2 regions of the Nocardia sp. NPDC046473 genome follow, and region 2 is predicted to be linked to the other one. Evidence: riboswitches for the same ligand, from Rfam matches in the RefSeq annotation. Region 2 holds a riboswitch; the other holds the start of a gene.

Region 1 (8,454 bases), on a different contig from region 2:
CGGGGTGCCGGCGCTCGCCGCGGCGGCGGAACTGCCCGCGCTGTCGGCGGCGCTGGATCAGCACGCCGCGGCCGTGCGCGACATCCTCGAGCTCGGCGTCGAGAGCGCCGCGCGGGTGCCGATGAGCGTGCTGCTCGCGGGTTACGCCCGCGGCCTCCTCGACCAGGTACGCGAGGCCGCCGGGCACGGGATGACCGGTGCGGCACCGAGCGATCTCGGCAGCTGGGCGAACGCCGACTGGGTCCAGCTGCGCCTGGCGAGCGTGTGCCTGCACCCTTCGCAGCAGTTCGCCTGATCGACCCCTGACACAGCGCGTCCGCCGTAGGCCAGAGCCCACGGCGGACGCGTTCGCAGTTCGGCCTAGCGCCGATCGCCCGGATCGCGATAGCCCATGTACTCGCCGGACTGCTCGTACGAACCGCCGCCCTGCATCGCGCCCTGATCCCACTGCTGCGCGTGCTGGCCGCGCGAGGCCTGCTGATCCATCCACAGCTGCTCCCGCGACGCGTCCTCACGGCCACGCGAATACGCCTCCGCATGCCCCTTGACCGCAGGCATCTCCTCTTCCAGCCCGCTCAGCCAGTTCTCCCAGCGCTGCTGCATCGGCCGCACCATGCCGCCGCCGACGCCGACCACCAGTACGCCGCCGATGGTGGCGAGCACCGTGATCAGGATCGGCATGGTGACCGAGGTGGCCACCCCGATCTGGTTCAGTGCGGCGACGATGCCGACGCCCCAGATGAACACCGCGGCGACCCGGCCGATCATCGCGCCGTAGGACAGGCCGCCGAGCATGTTGCCGACCAGGTCACGCACCGCGGAGGCGATCGCACCCGCGATCACCACGATGATGATCGCGACGGCGGCCTTCGGCAGCCACGAGACGATGCCGTCGAGCAGGTCGCTCACCGGGTTCGGACCGAACACGCCGAACCCGAGCTGCAGGGCGATCAACAGGATTGCGTAGTAGGCGAGCTTCGCCAGCAGATCCGACGCGTCGTAGCGGCTGCGCGACATCATCTGCTTGAGGCCGCCACGCTCGACAAGGCGGTCGAAGCCGAGCCGGTCGAGCACCTTGTCCACGATCGTCGAAACGACCTTCGCGACGATCCAGCCGATGAGCAGGATGACGATGAATCCGGCCAGCTTGGGGACGAACGTGGCCACCGAACTCCACGCGTCCGAGAACCCCTTCTGGAAATCGATAGCCAAACTGGAGGTGTACATGCCCGTCCCTTCGCTATCCGATTACGCCAGGGCGGTTTGCCGAGGCTGCTTCAACGCCGGTTATACCCCGGCCACATAACTCGAACCTTCCGTTTGCAGATAATTTGCCACATTGCGGCTTTCGGCGCGACCGCTCGCTCGATCCGTAACCGGAGGACGTACTCTCGACTGCGGCCACCCCGACTGGTCGGTCTTCCTCACAACCCCGTACCACGCGATGAGGAGAAGATTGTTACGACCTGTCATCACAGTGCCATCTCGATGTCACCGACACGCCGAGGTAAGAGGCGCACTGTTATCTCGGATTCGGCATCAGGGCAATGCCTCCCGCCTGACGTCACCCGGAGGTGCACGATGAAGACCTTGTCAGCCGACCTCATCGATCGATGGTTGGTCCCCTGCCCTGATGCGAATCACCAGCCGCCGGGAGCCCGCGATGTTCGTGCGTGATCGCGCGCTGCCCGCCACCGGAGGCACCGCTCGGTCGCTGCCGGATCAACGGGAACTGGTCGCCGCCTTCGGTAGCCGCGGCGGTGATCCGAACGCCGAGCATCCGCTGATCGGCTGGGCCCGCAAGCTGGCCATCCTGCATCGGCAGCGCCGCGGCAATCCGCTCGCCGCCGCCGGAATCGATTGCCGCCGTGCCGAATTGGTCGCCGCCATCGATACCTGGGTGGCCACCCAGCTGCCGCGCCGCAGTTGCACCGAGCACCTACGCACCGGATCGCTCGGCGCCACGGTCGACCGCATGGCCGCGGCCCACGCGCACGCGAGCTATCTGCTGCACACCGCCGAGAAAGTGTCCGATGTCCGGGTGCACGCGGCGTGGTATCGGCTGGCCTCGTTGGCGGACGAGTGGACGGATCTCATTGTGGGTGCGGTGCGAAAAGCCTAGTGGCGCAGGGGCATCCGGCCTTGTCGGACAATCTTCGCGTCGAACGAGGAGAACGGCGGGCGCCCGGCCGGATAGTGTCCGCGCAGGCCGGGTCAGACCGCTAGTTCGGGTTCCCGCATGGACAGTTGCCGCGCCGAGAACCAGCGCATCCCCTTGGCCAGCAACGGCAGCATCAGCACCATCAACAGCAGGCGCATGCTCTGTACGCAGGTGATCAGCGGGAGGTTGGCGTCCATCGACTCGGCGGTGGCCAGCACGGCGTTGATACCGCCGGGCGTGGTGGCCAGGTAGATGTCGGACAGCTCGAGGTCGACGAAGGTGGCGACCGCGAAGGCCAGACCGGCGACGATGGCCGACAGCGCGACGATGGTGACCGTCATGCCGGGAATCATCCGTGCCATCTCGCGGACGACGGTTCGGGTGAAGCGGGTGCCGACCTCGAAGCCGATGAGCACGAACAGCAGATCCTTGAACAGGTTCGTCGGCGCGTACCCGTGGCTCACGCCGAGCGCGGTGAGCACCGCGGTCATCAGCATCGGCCCGATCAGCGCGGGGCTCGGCAGATTGAACCGCTTGCCGAGCTTGGTGCCGACGACGCACAGCATGACCGCGATGGACAACCCGGCGACCTGATCACCACGGCCGACGATCATCCAGAACGGCAGGTCGGGATTGGTGACCGAGGCGCCGAGCGTCGCGTGTCCGCTGCTCAGGCTGTCGCCGCTGTTGCTGAGCAGGGCGCCGAGGGCGGGCGCGCTCACCGCGACCAGCGCGACCCGCAGGTACTGCATGAATGCCACCTGGCGCGGATCGGCGTCCATATCGTCGGCCACCGCCACCACCGCCGCGGAACCGCCCGCCAGCAGGCCGAGCGTCGCGGTCGGCAATTCCACGTGGGCGAAGCGGGCGAACACCACCGCGACCAGCAGGCTGATCAGCAGCGTCGCCACCGTCACCGCGAGCACCGGGATCAGCGCCAACCCGATGCTGGACAGCAGCGAGATCTCCAGATAACTGCCCATCAACACGCCGAGCATGGACTGCACGCCGCAGGACAGTTGCCGAGGCATCGGCGCGGGCAACTTCCCGGCCAACGCCAGGGCGCCGCCGACGACGATCGCCAGGATCATCTGCGGTGCGGGAAAATGCACTCGATCGAGTAACTCCGCCCCGGCAAGCACCGAGGCCAGCAGAGCTACCCAACCGATCACTTGCCTCCGAGTCATACCTAGTAATCCTTGCCCCAGCTAATGAACAAACAGTAACGACTCCGTTATCAGGGTTAACGGACGGTGTGATCCCGGACGCAGGAAGTCGATTACCTGTTCAGAGCGGACATTTCCTAAGTCACGCAGGTTTTCGCACTCTACTCGATCTCCACGGTAGCAACTCGAGCGAACCCGCAGCTCACCACTGTTCACCCGGTCCGGCCTTGCGGATCGCACGGACCGCCGAGCGGCCGCGTGTACTATTCGCCCGAACCACCCCCACCGCGGGAGCTCGGGCAAGGCCGGGCTGAGAGGGCGGACCCCAGCGCTTCGCCGACCGCATGAACCTGTCCGGGTAATGCCGGCGTAGGAAGAGCGTTTCGGGCATGTCTTCATCGACCCTGCACAACTCCGAACGGCACGAGGCCCCCTTCACCCTCGACGAGCCCGCCCCGAAGGTGCTGTCCTTCTGGGACCAGAGCGCATTCTGGGCAAACCTGGGTGTCAGCCTCATCGCCTTCTCCGGCGCGTACACCGTGCTCGCGCCGAATTCCGACGGCGCACCGCAGATCTCCATCTCCGCGGGCATCCTCGCGATGATCGTCGGCACCGTCGTCGGCGGTCTGATGCTCGGCTTGGCGGCCGTGCCCGGCGCGAAGACCGGCAAGCCGGCGATGGTGCTGTTGCGCGGCCTGTTCGGCGCGAAACTCAGTTATCTGCCAACCGTTTTGAACATCGCCCAGCTGATCGGCTGGGGCACCTTCGAATTGATCGTCATCGGCGACGCGGCCGACGAGCTGTTCGGTGGCGGTCCGCACTGGCTCTATGTGGTGGCGGCCGGGGTGCTCACCACGGTCCTGACCATCTGGCCGCTGGGCTCGGTGCGGATGCTGCGCCGGTTCGTCACGGTCGGCGTGGTGATCGCGCTGATCTGGTTCTACATCCAGTTCTTCCGTACCGGTCTGCCCGACCTGTCGGCAAACCCCGGCCCGCACGGCAGCGGCCCGTTCGGCGCGGACTGGAACCTCTTCTGGATCGCCACCGACGCGGCGCTCGCGGTGTCGATCTCCTGGGTGCCGGTCGCCGCCGATTACACCCGGCACTCGCGCAGCACCGGCACGGCGTTCGGCGCGGCCAGCGGAGCGTATGCGGTCACGCAGATCGTGGCCTACACGCTCGGCTTGTTCGCGCTGGCCCGCGCCACCGGCGACGGCCAGTATTCGCCGTTCCTGCAGGTCAGTCTCGGCGGGCTGTTCTTCTTCGTCTTCGTGTTGCGCGAGGCCGACCAGTCGTTCGCCAACGTGTACTCCACCGCCGTCTCGATCCAGAACCTCGCCCCGCGCATCGACCGGCGCATCCTGTCGATCGGCCTCGGCCTGCTGATCACCGTGCTCGCGCTGCAGCTGAACATGGCCAACTACTTCGGCTTCCTCGGCCTGATCGGTTCGGTGTTCGTGCCGCTGCTCGGCGTGCTCGTCGCCGACTTCTTCCTGCGCGCGAAGGGCGAATGGAACACCGCCGACGACGCCCCACCACGCTGGGGCATGATCGTCGCCTGGCTGGCCGGACTCTCGGTCTACCAACTCATCAACCCGGGCGACGCCGGTGTATGGACCGACTTCTGGGTGAACGTGCAGGAGGAGCTGCACTTCACCAAGCAGGCGTGGATGAGTGCGTCCTTGCTCTCGTTCCTCGCCGCACTGCTGGTCGCGTGGGCCGTCGGCCGGGTCTCGACGCTGCGACAAGATCGCGTCACGAACGACAACCCCGCCTAACCGCCTCGATCACGAAATCGGCGCACTGTCAGCTCGGATCGAATCCGAGCTGACAGTGCGCCGAAAGCTAAGAGGCGTGCCGGAATTCAGCTCAGTGGCCTAGTGTGCCTACGCTCAGGAAGCCGAGCAGGTCGTGCCGGGTGATGACGCCGACGGGCTTGCCCTCCTCGACGACCATCAACGCGTCGGTGTCCGACAGCGCCTTGGTCGCGGCGGAGATCGGTTCGCCCGCGCCGATCAGCGGGAACGACGGGCTCATGTGCTTGCCGACCGGATCGGTCAGGTGCGCACGGCCTTCGAACACCGCCGAGAGCAGATCACGTTCCGAGACGCTGCCCGCGACCTCGCCCGCCATCACCGGCGGTTCCGCGCCGACCACCGGCATCTGCGAAACCCCGTATTCGCGCAGGATTTCGATGGCGTCGCGCAGGGTCTCCGACGGATGGGTGTGCACCAGGTCGGGCAGTTCGCCGGACTTGCCGCGCAACACGTCGCCGACCATCGGCTCGACGGTACTGCCGTCGAGGCGCTCGCGCAGGAAGCCATAGGAGCTCATCCACTGGTCGTTGAAGATCTTCGACAGGTAGCCGCGGCCGCCGTCGGGCAGCAGCACCACCACGACCGCGTCCGGGTCGCGCTTGGCGATCTCGATGGCCGCGACCACGGCCATGCCGCAGGAGCCGCCGACCAGCAGCCCTTCCTCGCGGGCCAGGCGCCGGGTCATGTCGAAGGAGTCCGCGTCGGAGACCGCGATGATCTCGTCCGGGATCGCCGGGTCGTAGGCGGACGGCCAGAAGTCTTCGCCGACCCCCTCGACCAGGTACGGCCGTCCGGTGCCGCCGGAGTACACCGAGCCTTCCGGGTCGGCGCCGATGATCTTGACCTTGCCGCCGGACACCTCTTTGAGGTAGCGGCCGACACCGGTGATGGTGCCGCCGGTGCCGACGCCCGCGACGAAGTGGGTGACCTTGCCCTCGGTGTCGCGCCAGATCTCCGGACCGGTCGTCTCGTAGTGGCTGTCCGGGCCGCCGGGGTTGGAGTACTGGTCCGGCTTCCACGCGCCGTCGATCTCACCGACCAGACGGTTGGAGACGCTGTAGTAGCTGGCCGGGTCCTCCGGTGCGACGGCGGTCGGGCACACGACAACCTCGGCGCCGTACGCGCGCAACACATTGCGCTTGTCCTCGCTGACCTTGTCCGGGCAGACGAACACGCAGTGGTAGCCGCGCTGCTGGGCGACCAGCGCCAGGCCGACACCGGTATTGCCCGAGGTGGGTTCGACGATGGTGCCGCCGGGCTTCAGCTGCCCGGACTTCTCGGCCGCGTCGATCATCTTCACCGCGATCCGATCCTTGGAGCTACCACCCGGATTCAGATATTCGATCTTGGCCGCTACCAGTCCGGTATTCGGTCCTACAACAGAGTTCAACCGGACCAGCGGCGTATTGCCGATGAGGTCCACGACATGGTCGGCGATGCGCATGCGCCCCATAGTTCCAGATGGACCCGGTGTGAGTTGGCGCACGCCACGCGCAAGGCCGTCCGGCCCGACAAACCGGGAATCGGGCAAACACCCATTTAGGATCCGAACCATGGAGCAGCCGAACATCGCCAGGGCCGGCGTTGTGCTGGCCGGAGCGGCACTGGCCGCGCTGGTCGGACCGGGCGCGCAGGCGAACGCAGTCACCGTCGAATTCCCGCAGGTGCTCACCATGGCGCACGGTGGCCTGTGCGGGACGACCGTGCGCACCTGGGCCGATGTCAGCCCAGCGTGGCCGGGCCGGGCCATTATCAATATGCGCGCGCTCCCGGTCGTCGGCATCGGCGACGGCGACTATCCGCTGGCCCCGCTGTGCGAGGTGCACACCATGGTGGACTGGCGCAACACCACCACCGGCGCGGCAGGCCGGTACGAGGACACCATCGTGACCGGCCTCTACGGCAGCATCCAGTACGCGCTGTTCCAGGACACCGGCCCGGGCCATGTCGAGGTCACTGTCACCACCGACGCGGCGAGTATTCCGGCGCACGGTTGGTTCGACGTTCCCGCTCCTGCTGCCCCGCCTGCATAAAGTCGGTACATTTTGTTTTGTGAGCGCACCACGCATCGGCTGGCGTACCGCCGCGGTGACCGGTGCCGCAACAGTCCTGGCCGGATCCGGAACCGGCGCCGCATGGTGGGCGACCTCTCGACTGTTGATGGCGCAGGCCGGCGCGGCGCGCGGCGTCATCGGCCGCGACACCTCGAAACCCCCTGAAGCAGACGGCATCTACACGGCGGGCTGCCTGGCACCAGAACGCTGGCGCTCCGGTAAGCAGGCGGATCTGCACCTGATGGTCTTCGGCGATTCCACCGCGGCCGGTGTCGGCTGCCTGGTCGCCGACGAAGTGCCCGGCGTGCGCCTGGCCCGTGGCCTCGCCCTCGCCACGGACCAGCGAATCCGATTGAGCACCAAGGCGATTTCCGGCGCCACCTCCAAGGGGCTGTCCGGTCAGGTGGACGCCATGTTCGTGGCCGGGCCGCCGCCGGACGCCGCGATCATCCTCATCGGCGCCAACGACATCACCAAGAAGCACTCGGTCCGCGCCTCCGCCCGCAGGCTGGCCGCCGCGGTCGCCCGACTGCGGATGGCCGACAGCGTGGTCGTGGTCGGCACCTGCCCGAATCTCGGCACGGTGACCGCGATTCCGCAGCCGCTGCGCACGGTGGTGCACAACTGGAGCGTCCGGCTGGCTCGTGCGCAAACGGTGGCCACCAGCGTCGCGGGCGGCCGTCCGGTGCCGATGGGCTATCTGCTCGCGCCGGAATTCCGGGCCCAACCCGAACTCCTGTTCTCCGCCGACGGTTTCCATCCCTCGGCGGCCGGTTACGAACTCGCCGCCGCGCAACTTCTTCCGGTCCTGCTCGAGGCGCTGGCCGAGGCGACCCCCGGTTCCCGTTCACCGGGGCGCGACGTAGATTCGATAGGAACCCGCGAGTAACAACAGCGGTTCGCACGTTCCTTCCGACAAAGGAGTCCTCATGCCTGAGGCTGTCATCGTCTCGACCGCCCGCTCCCCCATCGGCCGGGCGGCCAAGGGATCGCTGGTCGACATGCGGCCCGACGACCTGACCACCCAGATCGTCCGCGCGGCGCTCGACAAGGTGCCCGCCCTGGACCCCGCCCAGATCGATGACCTGATCCTCGGCTGCGGTTCTCCCGGTGGCGAGTCCGGCTTCAACCTGGGCCGTATCGTCGCGGTCCAGCTCGGCTACGACTTCGTGCCGGGCACCACCGTGCACCGCTACTGCGCGTCGTCGCTGCAGTCCACCCGGATGGCCTTCCACGCGATCAAGGCCGGCGAGGGG
Region 2 (8,454 bases):
GAGTAGGGCCGTCCGCTCAGCCCGCCGCGTCGGGTTCCTCGCCGATCGCCTCGAGTGCGAGCCGATGCAGCGTGCGCCGCTCCTGCTCGTCGTGGCTCACCGGTGCGACCACCACCTCATTGGTCGCATCGATGTGGTTGTGGCGCACAGAAGTTGGATTGCGTCGCTGATGGGTCGTCAAGTCTGCCTGACTACTATGCGATGCCGTCGGCCGGAACCGTAGCGAACGACCCATTTTCGACGAGGTCGGACTCCGCTGAGCCCTCGGGGGGCGTGGCCTTGATGGTGATCTTGCTGCTGACCTTGTTGCCATGAGTACCGGGGCCGAGATCGGTCTTGATGGTGACGAATGTCGGTTCCCCGCTACATTTCAGGTTCTCGATCTTCCCGCTGCGCTCGGGGCCGTTCGCATAGGACACCTTGACTTCGATAGTGGCCGTATCGCCCTCGGTGCAGTCGTATGCGGCGATGACGGAACCATCGCTGTGGGACACCTTGAATACTGCGACATTCGCGTCGCCGTCGGAAGATTGAGCGTGCGCGATCGGCGCTATCATCAGCGCGGTAGCACTCGAAAGCGCGAGCGTACCGAGGAATTTCTGCACAGAAGTCTTCCCTCTCGTCGGGTGAAGTGGGCGTGCATCCCGTAGCGGTTGAGTCAGCCGGCGGCCGCGCCGTATACCCATACATTCGATGCCGCAGCGATCCCGGATGGCCATAGCCATTCCAGCACCGTGGGCGCTGTCCAGAGCCACCCGCGCTCGGGCCGGCGTGTCGATTGCTGCGCCGCAGGCCTTACATTCGGGTTCAGCGTGCAGTGCTGAGGTGCCGCAAGGCGTGGGCCGGCGGCGACGCGCGTCCGCTACTCCTCGATGTGACCGATGCGGCGAGCATCGCCGCGGCCGCGCTCGCCATCGCCGCCGTGGACGTGCTGGTCAACAATGCCGGGATCTCCGGCGAGAACGAGACACCGGACCGGGTCGACACCGACACCTTCCGCCGTGTCTACGAGACCAACGTGTTCGGCACGGCCGCCGTGACCAATGCCTTCCTGCCCGCGCTGCGCCGCTCCGCGCACCCCCGAATCGTCAACGTCTCCAGCGGTACCGGTTCGCTGACCTGGGCAGTCGGCGCACAGTTCCCGCACTTGGGCTCCTATGCCGCCTACCGATCTGCCAAGACGGCACTCAACGCCTTGACGGTCTTCTACGCCCATGCGCTGGCCGACGACGGCATCAAGGTCAATGCGTCGGCACCAGGCCTGCGTCGCACCAACCTCAATGTGAATGCGGCGGCCAGCGACGGCGATCCCGCCGAGGCCGCTGCGGGTTCGGCTGGCCCTGCTGCCGGACGACGGCCCGTCCGGCAAGTTCCTGTCCTGAGACGGCACCGAGGTTCCGTGGTAGCGCGTCGCGGGGTCCAGAGCGGACCCCGCGACCAGATGCGCTGCGCCGAGCCGGCATTCGTCAGGCGTCGAGGGCTGCGGTGATCTTGCGGGCCATCGCCGCCACGGCGGGGCTGGGCTCGCCCTTGCGGGGCTGAGCGGCGGCTTCGACGGCGACGAGAACCGTGTCGCGGAAGTTGTCGTCCTCGCCCGGGTACTGCTTGCCGAGCAGGTGCACGGCCGCAGTCAGGCTCGGCAGCACATGTTCGGCGAGCTCGGCGACCGACTTACCTTGCAGGTGAATATCTTTGGACTTGGCGGAGAGCACATGCCCGACCAGTCCGGTCGCCGAGGTCAGGGCGATGGAACCGTGGGAGGTGCCCTTGTGCGGCGCACCTGCGGCGGCCATCAGTGCGACGGCTCCGTAAGCGGCGGTGCGCAGGGTGCTCTTGTCCTGGTCGCTGAGGGTGATGGTGTTGGACATGTCGTGTACTCCTCGAAATCGGTTGTGGCACTGACTCTGTCGGTGCCGTTCGTTTTGTTCGATGTACACACTCTGGCCGGGCTCGCTGACATCGACCTGACACCCGCCTGACACCTACTGTCACCAGTCCTGGGGTGTGCCGATGAGTTTCCGGTGGCTCGGCCGTCAATATGGCTAGATGAACCTATGGAGAGGAATTCAGGCATGACACGACCGTTTCGATTCGGAGTTGTTGCCCCGCTGATGACCGACCTGCCGACGTGGCGAGATCGCGTGCGTCGCATCGCCGACAGCGGCTATTCGACGCTGCTGGTGCCGGATTTCCCGCTCACGCAACCGGCGCCCGCTCCGCTGCTGGCCACGGCCGCGTCCCTCACCGACATGCGCGTGGGCACCTGGGTGTACGCCTCGCCGTTCCGCCAGCCCTGGCTGACGGCGTGGGAAGCGCACTCGCTGTCGCTGCTGACCGACGGTCGTTTCGAGATGGGCATCGGCACGGGCAGGCCAGGAATCGAGGACGAGCTCCGCGACAAGGGGCTGCCGGTGCTCCCGCCGAGCGAGCGGCTGGCCCAGATCGGTGAAACCGTCAGGGCGCTACGCGATCTCGACGGCCCCGACCTGCACACGCCGGTGGCGATGGCCGTACTCGGTCCGAAGGCCAGGGCGCTGGCGGCCGAGGTCGCGGACACGGTCACCTTCGCGCTGGGGGATCAGTCTCGGGCCGAAGTCACGCGGTTGGCCCAGGACTTCCGCGCGGTTCCGGACATCGAGCTCGCGCTCGCCGTGCCGGTGATCGGCGACAGGGTCGCACCGCATATGGCGCCGCCCGACACCGACCCCGCAGCGCTCCGCGCGGCGGACGCGATGGCCGTGCTGCCGGACGACCCGGCCGCCGCCATCGAGGAAATCCAACGCCGACGAGAGGAGATCGGCTTCTCCTACTTCATCTTCGGTGCCGACATGGCCGAAAGGTTCGCTCCTGTCGTCGCGCAGCTCGTGTGACGGCAGGGCGTAGTCGGCACCAGCGACCGGTGCCGGTCAGAACGCGCTGATTCGGTCGCGTAGGTGCAGGAGATTCGCGCACTCTCGAACATATGTTCGATACACTGGACCTAGTGGGTATCGGACGAGAGCGAGGGGTTATGCGCGAGTCGTCCTCGGGTCTGTTGAAGTTACTGGTCAACGAGGTTGCGGTGCGGCATGGGTACGGGTGTGCGGAATCCGATGGCGAGTTCGTGCTTTCGGGGCGCGGGGCCGGTCGGATCGTGCTGCCGTGTACTCGGCTGGAGCGTCGGGTCGCCCGGGCGCCACGGCAACTCTGGGCGAACCTGGTCGGTGATCGGTTGGATATGCAGATCGCCGACCTTGCCGCAGGGCACCTCGATACGTCTCGACTGGAGTCCGTGCGGACGCTCTTGCGAACGCGGCTCTGTTCGGCGCGCACGAAAGGCCTGATCAACGATGTGCGGCGATTGGTCGCGCCCGGCCTGCTGCAACGGGTACTGATCGATTTCGGCGACATCGTGACGCCGGTGACCTACGCCAACGTACAACGTTGGGGTGCAACGGAATCCGATCTGTTCGAGATCGCCGAGCGCAACACTCGTGCCGACGGCGGGCTCGATCTGACGGCCGCCGAGATCGATGGCATGAACGACGTCGACATCCACATGCTCTACGGTGCCTCGGATTTCGTCACCGCACATGTCCGCTGGCTCGATGACTATCCGGTCGTCGGCCCCTGGGGCGCGCTGCTCGTCATCCCGGGTCATACCCACCTGCTGGTCCATCCGATCACCGGGCCCACCGTTTTCGCGGGCACCAGCCTGCTCGCCCAACTGCTTGTCGCGGGCGAGACCGATTCGAGGCCGGTCAGTCGCTCGATCTACTGGTGGCGCAACCGATTTGCCATCGATATCGCCGCCACCATCCGCGGCGGCGGCGACCGGATGGAAGTCGTGCCCACCGACCACCTCGAGTCATTGCTCGAGATCATGCGCCGGTAACGCATATCCGGCCCCCGCAGGCGCGGGGGCCGGATAGGTTGCTGGACAGGCGAACTCGACCTACGTGACGATCGGCAGGTAGACCGCGTTCCCGCTGTCGGCGAACTCGGCGGACTTCTCCGCCATCCCGGCCTCGATCGCCTCCACATCGGTGAGCTGGTTGCGCGCGGCGTACTCGCGCACGTCCGCGGAGATGCGCATCGAGCAGAACTTCGGCCCGCACATGGAGCAGAAGTGCGCGGTTTTGGCGGGCTCGGCGGGCAGGGTTTCGTCGTGGTATTCCCTGGCCGTGTCCGGATCCAGCGACAGCGCGAACTGGTCGCGCCAGCGGAATTCGAAACGCGCCTTGGACAACTCGTTGTCCCGGTCCTGCGCGTGCGGGTGCCCCTTGGCCAGGTCGGCGGCGTGCGCGGCGATCTTGTAGGTGATCACGCCGACCTTGACGTCGTCCCGATTGGGCAGCCCGAGATGCTCCTTCGGCGTGACGTAGCAGAGCATGGCCGTGCCGGCCTGCGCGATGATCGCGGCGCCGATCGCCGAGGTGATGTGGTCGTACGCGGGCGCGATATCGGTGGCGAGCGGGCCGAGGGTGTAGAACGGCGCCTCCTCGCACAACTCCTCCTCGAGCCGCACGTTCTCCACGATCTTGTGCATCGGCACGTGCCCCGGGCCCTCGATCATCACCTGCACGCCAAAGGATTTCGCGATCTTCGTCAGCTCGCCGAGGGTGCGCAGCTCGGCGAACTGCGCCTCGTCGTTGGCGTCGGCGATGGAGCCGGGCCGCAGACCGTCGCCGAGGGAGAACGTCACGTCGTACTTCGCCAGGATCTCGCACAGCTCCGCGAAGTTGGTGTACAGGAACGATTCCTGGTGATGCGCCAAACACCAAGCGGCCATGATGGATCCGCCGCGCGAGACGATGCCGGTGACCCGCTTGGCGGTGAGCGGCACATAGCGCAGCAGCACGCCCGCGTGCACGGTCATGTAGTCGACGCCCTGCTCGCACTGCTCGATCACGGTGTCGCGGTAGATCTCCCAGGTGAGCTGGGTCGGATCGCCGTTCACCTTCTCCAGCGCCTGATAGATCGGCACGGTGCCGACCGGGACGGGGGAGTTGCGCAGGATCCACTCGCGGGTCTCGTGGATGTTCTTGCCGGTGGACAGGTCCATGATGGTGTCCGCGCCCCAGCGGGTCGCCCACACCATCTTCTCCACCTCCTCGGCGATCGACGACGAGACGGCCGAGTTGCCGATGTTCGCGTTGATCTTCACCAGGAACTTCTTGCCGATAATGGTCGGCTCCAGCTCCGGATGCTTGTGGTTGGCGGGAATCACCGCGCGACCGAGCGCGACCTCATCGCGCACCAGCTCCGGTGTCACCCCTTCGCGAGCGGCGATGAAGCGCATCTCGGGCGTGATGATGCCCTGCCGAGCCCGCGCGAGCTGGGTCGGTGGCCCTTCGACCTCGGGCTTGGCCCAGGTGTCACGCAATTTCGGTAGGCCCGACTCCAGGTCGATCTGGGCTGTGTCGTCGGTGTACGGGCCGGAGGTGTCGTAGACGTCGAAATGCTCACCGTTCGTCAGGTTGACTCGACGGACAGGAATGCGCAGCCCGTCCACCTCGGTGTAGTGCTTGACACTGCCTTCGATGGGTCCGGTGGTGACGGTGTCGATGATCTCGGAGCCGTCTTTGGACGTAGCAGTAGCCATGATTGTTCCTCCCTACGCCGGCATTACCCGGTCAGGTTCATACGGTCGACGGCCCTAGCCGTCCTCTCAGCCCGCTGGTGCGAGCCCCCGTTGGCGGTGTGAAATTTTCCAGGCCGAGACTACAGCCACATCCTGTGGGTCGCCCCATGATCGGACGAGGTCCGCCCGCGGATCCGAAAAGCCCGGCCCCTGACCGGACAATCCGGTCAGGGGCCAGGCGACGGGCGGGCGATCAGCGCTCGCGGGGGCCGATCGGGAAACCCAGTGCGCCGAAGGTGGCGTTCAGGTTGATCTCGATCTGCGTGAGCAGAGCGTTGAAGTCGGCCAACATGGACACCACGTTGTCGGTGCGACAGCCGAACTGGTCGGCTGCGTTCGGCGCGAGCCGGGACTTCAGCCAGTTGAGCGTGTCGGCCATGCCGAGCGACGGCAGGGTCAGATGCTCGCTGAGGTGATCGCGCTTGTAGATGACGGACGCGCCGCCCGCACACCACTGCTGATCCAGCCGGTCATTCGTCCACACCGGCACCGCCTCGTCGAAGACGCCCTGGTACAGGAAGATCGGCGCGGTCGGAATGTTGCGGCCGAGCACCGTCTGCTCGAAGGTTTCCTTGATTTCGGGAACCTGCAGGAAGTCGGGAATCGGAATGGTCAGCAGCCGCCCGTAGTCGACGAACATCTGGGTGACCGCGTTGCGCGGCAGGCAGGTGCGCTCGGTCCGGTCCATCAGCGCCTGCCCCTCGGGCGTCAGGTACCGATCGGCCGCCTCCTTGAACTTCGGGTAGGCCTTGCGCAGCGAGGAGATGCCGATGCCGATCAGCGACGAGAACATCGACCCGTTGACGTGCAGCAGTGACACCACATCCGAGGTCGGCGCGCCGAGGGCGATGCCCTTGACGTTCAATTCGGGTGCGTAGGTCGGCTGCATTTCGGCGGCCCAGCCGGAGCCCATGCCGCCGCCGGAGTAGCCCCACATGGCGACCGGAGTGTTCGTGCCGTCCAGGCCGAGCGGCTGGAAACCCTCGGCGGCGCGGATGCCGTCGAGGGTCATATATCCGGGTTCCTTCGGCACCGTGAGGTGACCGTCGAGGCCCTCGTAGTCTGGCACCGAGATCGCCCAGCCCTGGCTGATCAGCCCGGCGATCGCGATCAGTTCGCTCTGCGAGTGGATGCCCTCGAGCCCGGCCAGGCCCGAACCCTGTTGCAGCACATACGACGGCGAGCAGTCGTTGCTGGCGCTGTCGTAGTAGAACTGCAGCGAAACCAGCGGCCGGGAGCGGTTCGGATCCGCGCCCGCGGGCAGGATGACCGTGGTGACGGCGACGGTGGGCTGTTCGTTGAGATCGGTGGTGCGGTAGAGCAGCTGCCAGGAACGCACATTCAGCGGCAGCGCGGTCAGCACCGCTAGGTGCACTTCCCGGGAGCGGAGAATCGCGCCGGGGGCCTGGGCTTCGAATCCTTCGGGCGGTTGGTAGAACGAGTCCTCGTGTGGGAGCGGCACCGCGGCGGCGGGCGCGGGCTGGACCGCGCCGTTCAGCAGCACGGTGGCCATGGCGATCGCCATCGTCACCAACACGGCCACCGTACGTTTTCCGGTCCGCGGGCGGCCGGTCGGATCACCATTGATCACTGACACCTATGCGTCCTTCCTCATCAGCGTGACAGCGATTACAACATGGGAACCTGTTACTAACAAGAACTCTTTCTAAACGCCATCGAGCTATGGTCGAGGGATGACCCGCAGCAAATCCGCCGCGCGGCCTGCCGAGGGGCCGGCGCGCCGCCGGATCCGTGGCCTCGACGCCGAACAGCGCAGCGCCCAGCGGCGCAATCAGCTGCTCGACGCGGCCACCGAACTGTTTGCCGAGCACAGCTATTCGGGAACATCGATCGAGCAGATCTGCCAGCGCGCCTATGTCGGAACCAAGGGGTTCTACGACCATTTCGACAGCAAGGAAGCGTGCTACATCGCGCTGCTCGAACAACTCACCGCGCAGATCCAGCAACGGGTGATCACCGGCGCCGTCGCGGCCGCCGAGCTGGCCTGGCCACAGCGGGCCGCGCCGGTGATCGCGGCGTTCGTGCACGCCATCGCCGACGACCCGCGCTTGGCCAAGGTGACTTTCGGTGAGGCGGGCGGTATTTCGCCGACGGTGGAGCGGATTCGGCGCAGCAACCGGCGCTGGTCGGCGGCCTTTCTGGACCGGGAGTGGTCCGGCGAACCGGCGAGCGATCCCGGTGTGCAGCGGGCGCGGCTCGCGTTGGCGCTGGCCGCCATCGGCGGCATGTTCGAGCTCGTCGCGGACTGGCTGCACCATCACGACGACGGCGGCACGCCCGACGGCAAGGACCTGCTCATCGAGGACCTGACCGGGTTCATCGGTGTGGTCTACGCGGGCCGGGGAGCCGTTGCGGGACAATAGATTTCAGAAACGAAGCGAGTCGGGCCGAGTTGATCGGCCCGACTCGCTTCGTTGTGCTGTCCTGCTTATCCGCGCAGGCGCGCGGGCCTGATACGGCCCCTGACCTCGCCGAGGCCGATGCGTCGCACATCGGCGCCCGGCGCGGACGCGGTGATGACCACCTCGTCGCCGTCCTCCAGGAAGGTGCGCTGCTGGCCGTTCACCAGTACGGGTTCGCTACCGCCCCAAGAGAGTTCGATGAACGAACCGCGCTGATCCGGTTCCGGGCCGGAGATGGTGCCGGAGGCGTACAGGTCGCCGGTGCGGGTGATGGCGCCGTTCGCGGTGAGATGGGCCAGCATCTGCGCGGGTGACCAGTACATCCGGGAGAAGGGCGGGTGTGACACCGCCTCCCCGTTCCAGGACACCGTCAGGTCGATGTCGAGACCCCACGGCTCCTTCTCCTGC

What was found. A riboswitch is a leader RNA that binds a small molecule or an ion and turns the genes downstream of it on or off. The one in region 2 is predicted to bind thiamine pyrophosphate.
Region 1: linked by a shared signal. The riboswitch ahead of ABZ942_RS12920 (cytosine permease) and the one ahead of thiC (phosphomethylpyrimidine synthase ThiC) in region 2 are both predicted to bind thiamine pyrophosphate.

What each region holds. Positions count from the first base shown of each region.
Region 1 is NZ_JBEYZJ010000003.1:601,947-610,400, forward strand. It holds gene ABZ942_RS12900 (DUF6401 family natural product biosynthesis protein) at 1-295, shown strand, start outside; gene ABZ942_RS12905 (hypothetical protein) at 361-1,227, opposite strand; gene ABZ942_RS12910 (DUF4254 domain-containing protein) at 1,634-2,122, shown strand; gene ABZ942_RS12915 (AbrB family transcriptional regulator) at 2,215-3,348, opposite strand; TPP riboswitch at 3,605-3,720, shown strand; gene ABZ942_RS12920 (cytosine permease) at 3,717-5,105, shown strand; gene ABZ942_RS12925 (cystathionine beta-synthase) at 5,197-6,588, opposite strand; gene ABZ942_RS12930 (hypothetical protein) at 6,698-7,177, shown strand; gene ABZ942_RS12935 (SGNH/GDSL hydrolase family protein) at 7,197-8,087, shown strand; gene ABZ942_RS12940 (acetyl-CoA C-acetyltransferase) at 8,128-8,454, shown strand, end outside.
Region 2 is NZ_JBEYZJ010000006.1:299,644-308,097, forward strand. It holds gene ABZ942_RS22865 (tetratricopeptide repeat protein) at 1-6, shown strand, start outside; gene ABZ942_RS22870 (hypothetical protein) at 17-148, opposite strand; gene ABZ942_RS22875 (hypothetical protein) at 195-605, opposite strand; gene ABZ942_RS22880 (SDR family NAD(P)-dependent oxidoreductase) at 818-1,489, shown strand; gene ABZ942_RS22885 (hypothetical protein) at 1,467-1,868, opposite strand; gene ABZ942_RS22890 (LLM class flavin-dependent oxidoreductase) at 2,073-2,870, shown strand; gene ABZ942_RS22895 (hypothetical protein) at 3,011-3,874, shown strand; gene thiC (phosphomethylpyrimidine synthase ThiC) at 3,935-5,584, opposite strand; TPP riboswitch at 5,577-5,685, opposite strand; gene ABZ942_RS22905 (lipase family protein) at 5,817-7,220, opposite strand; gene ABZ942_RS22910 (TetR/AcrR family transcriptional regulator) at 7,318-8,007, shown strand; gene fahA (fumarylacetoacetase) at 8,073-8,454, opposite strand, start outside.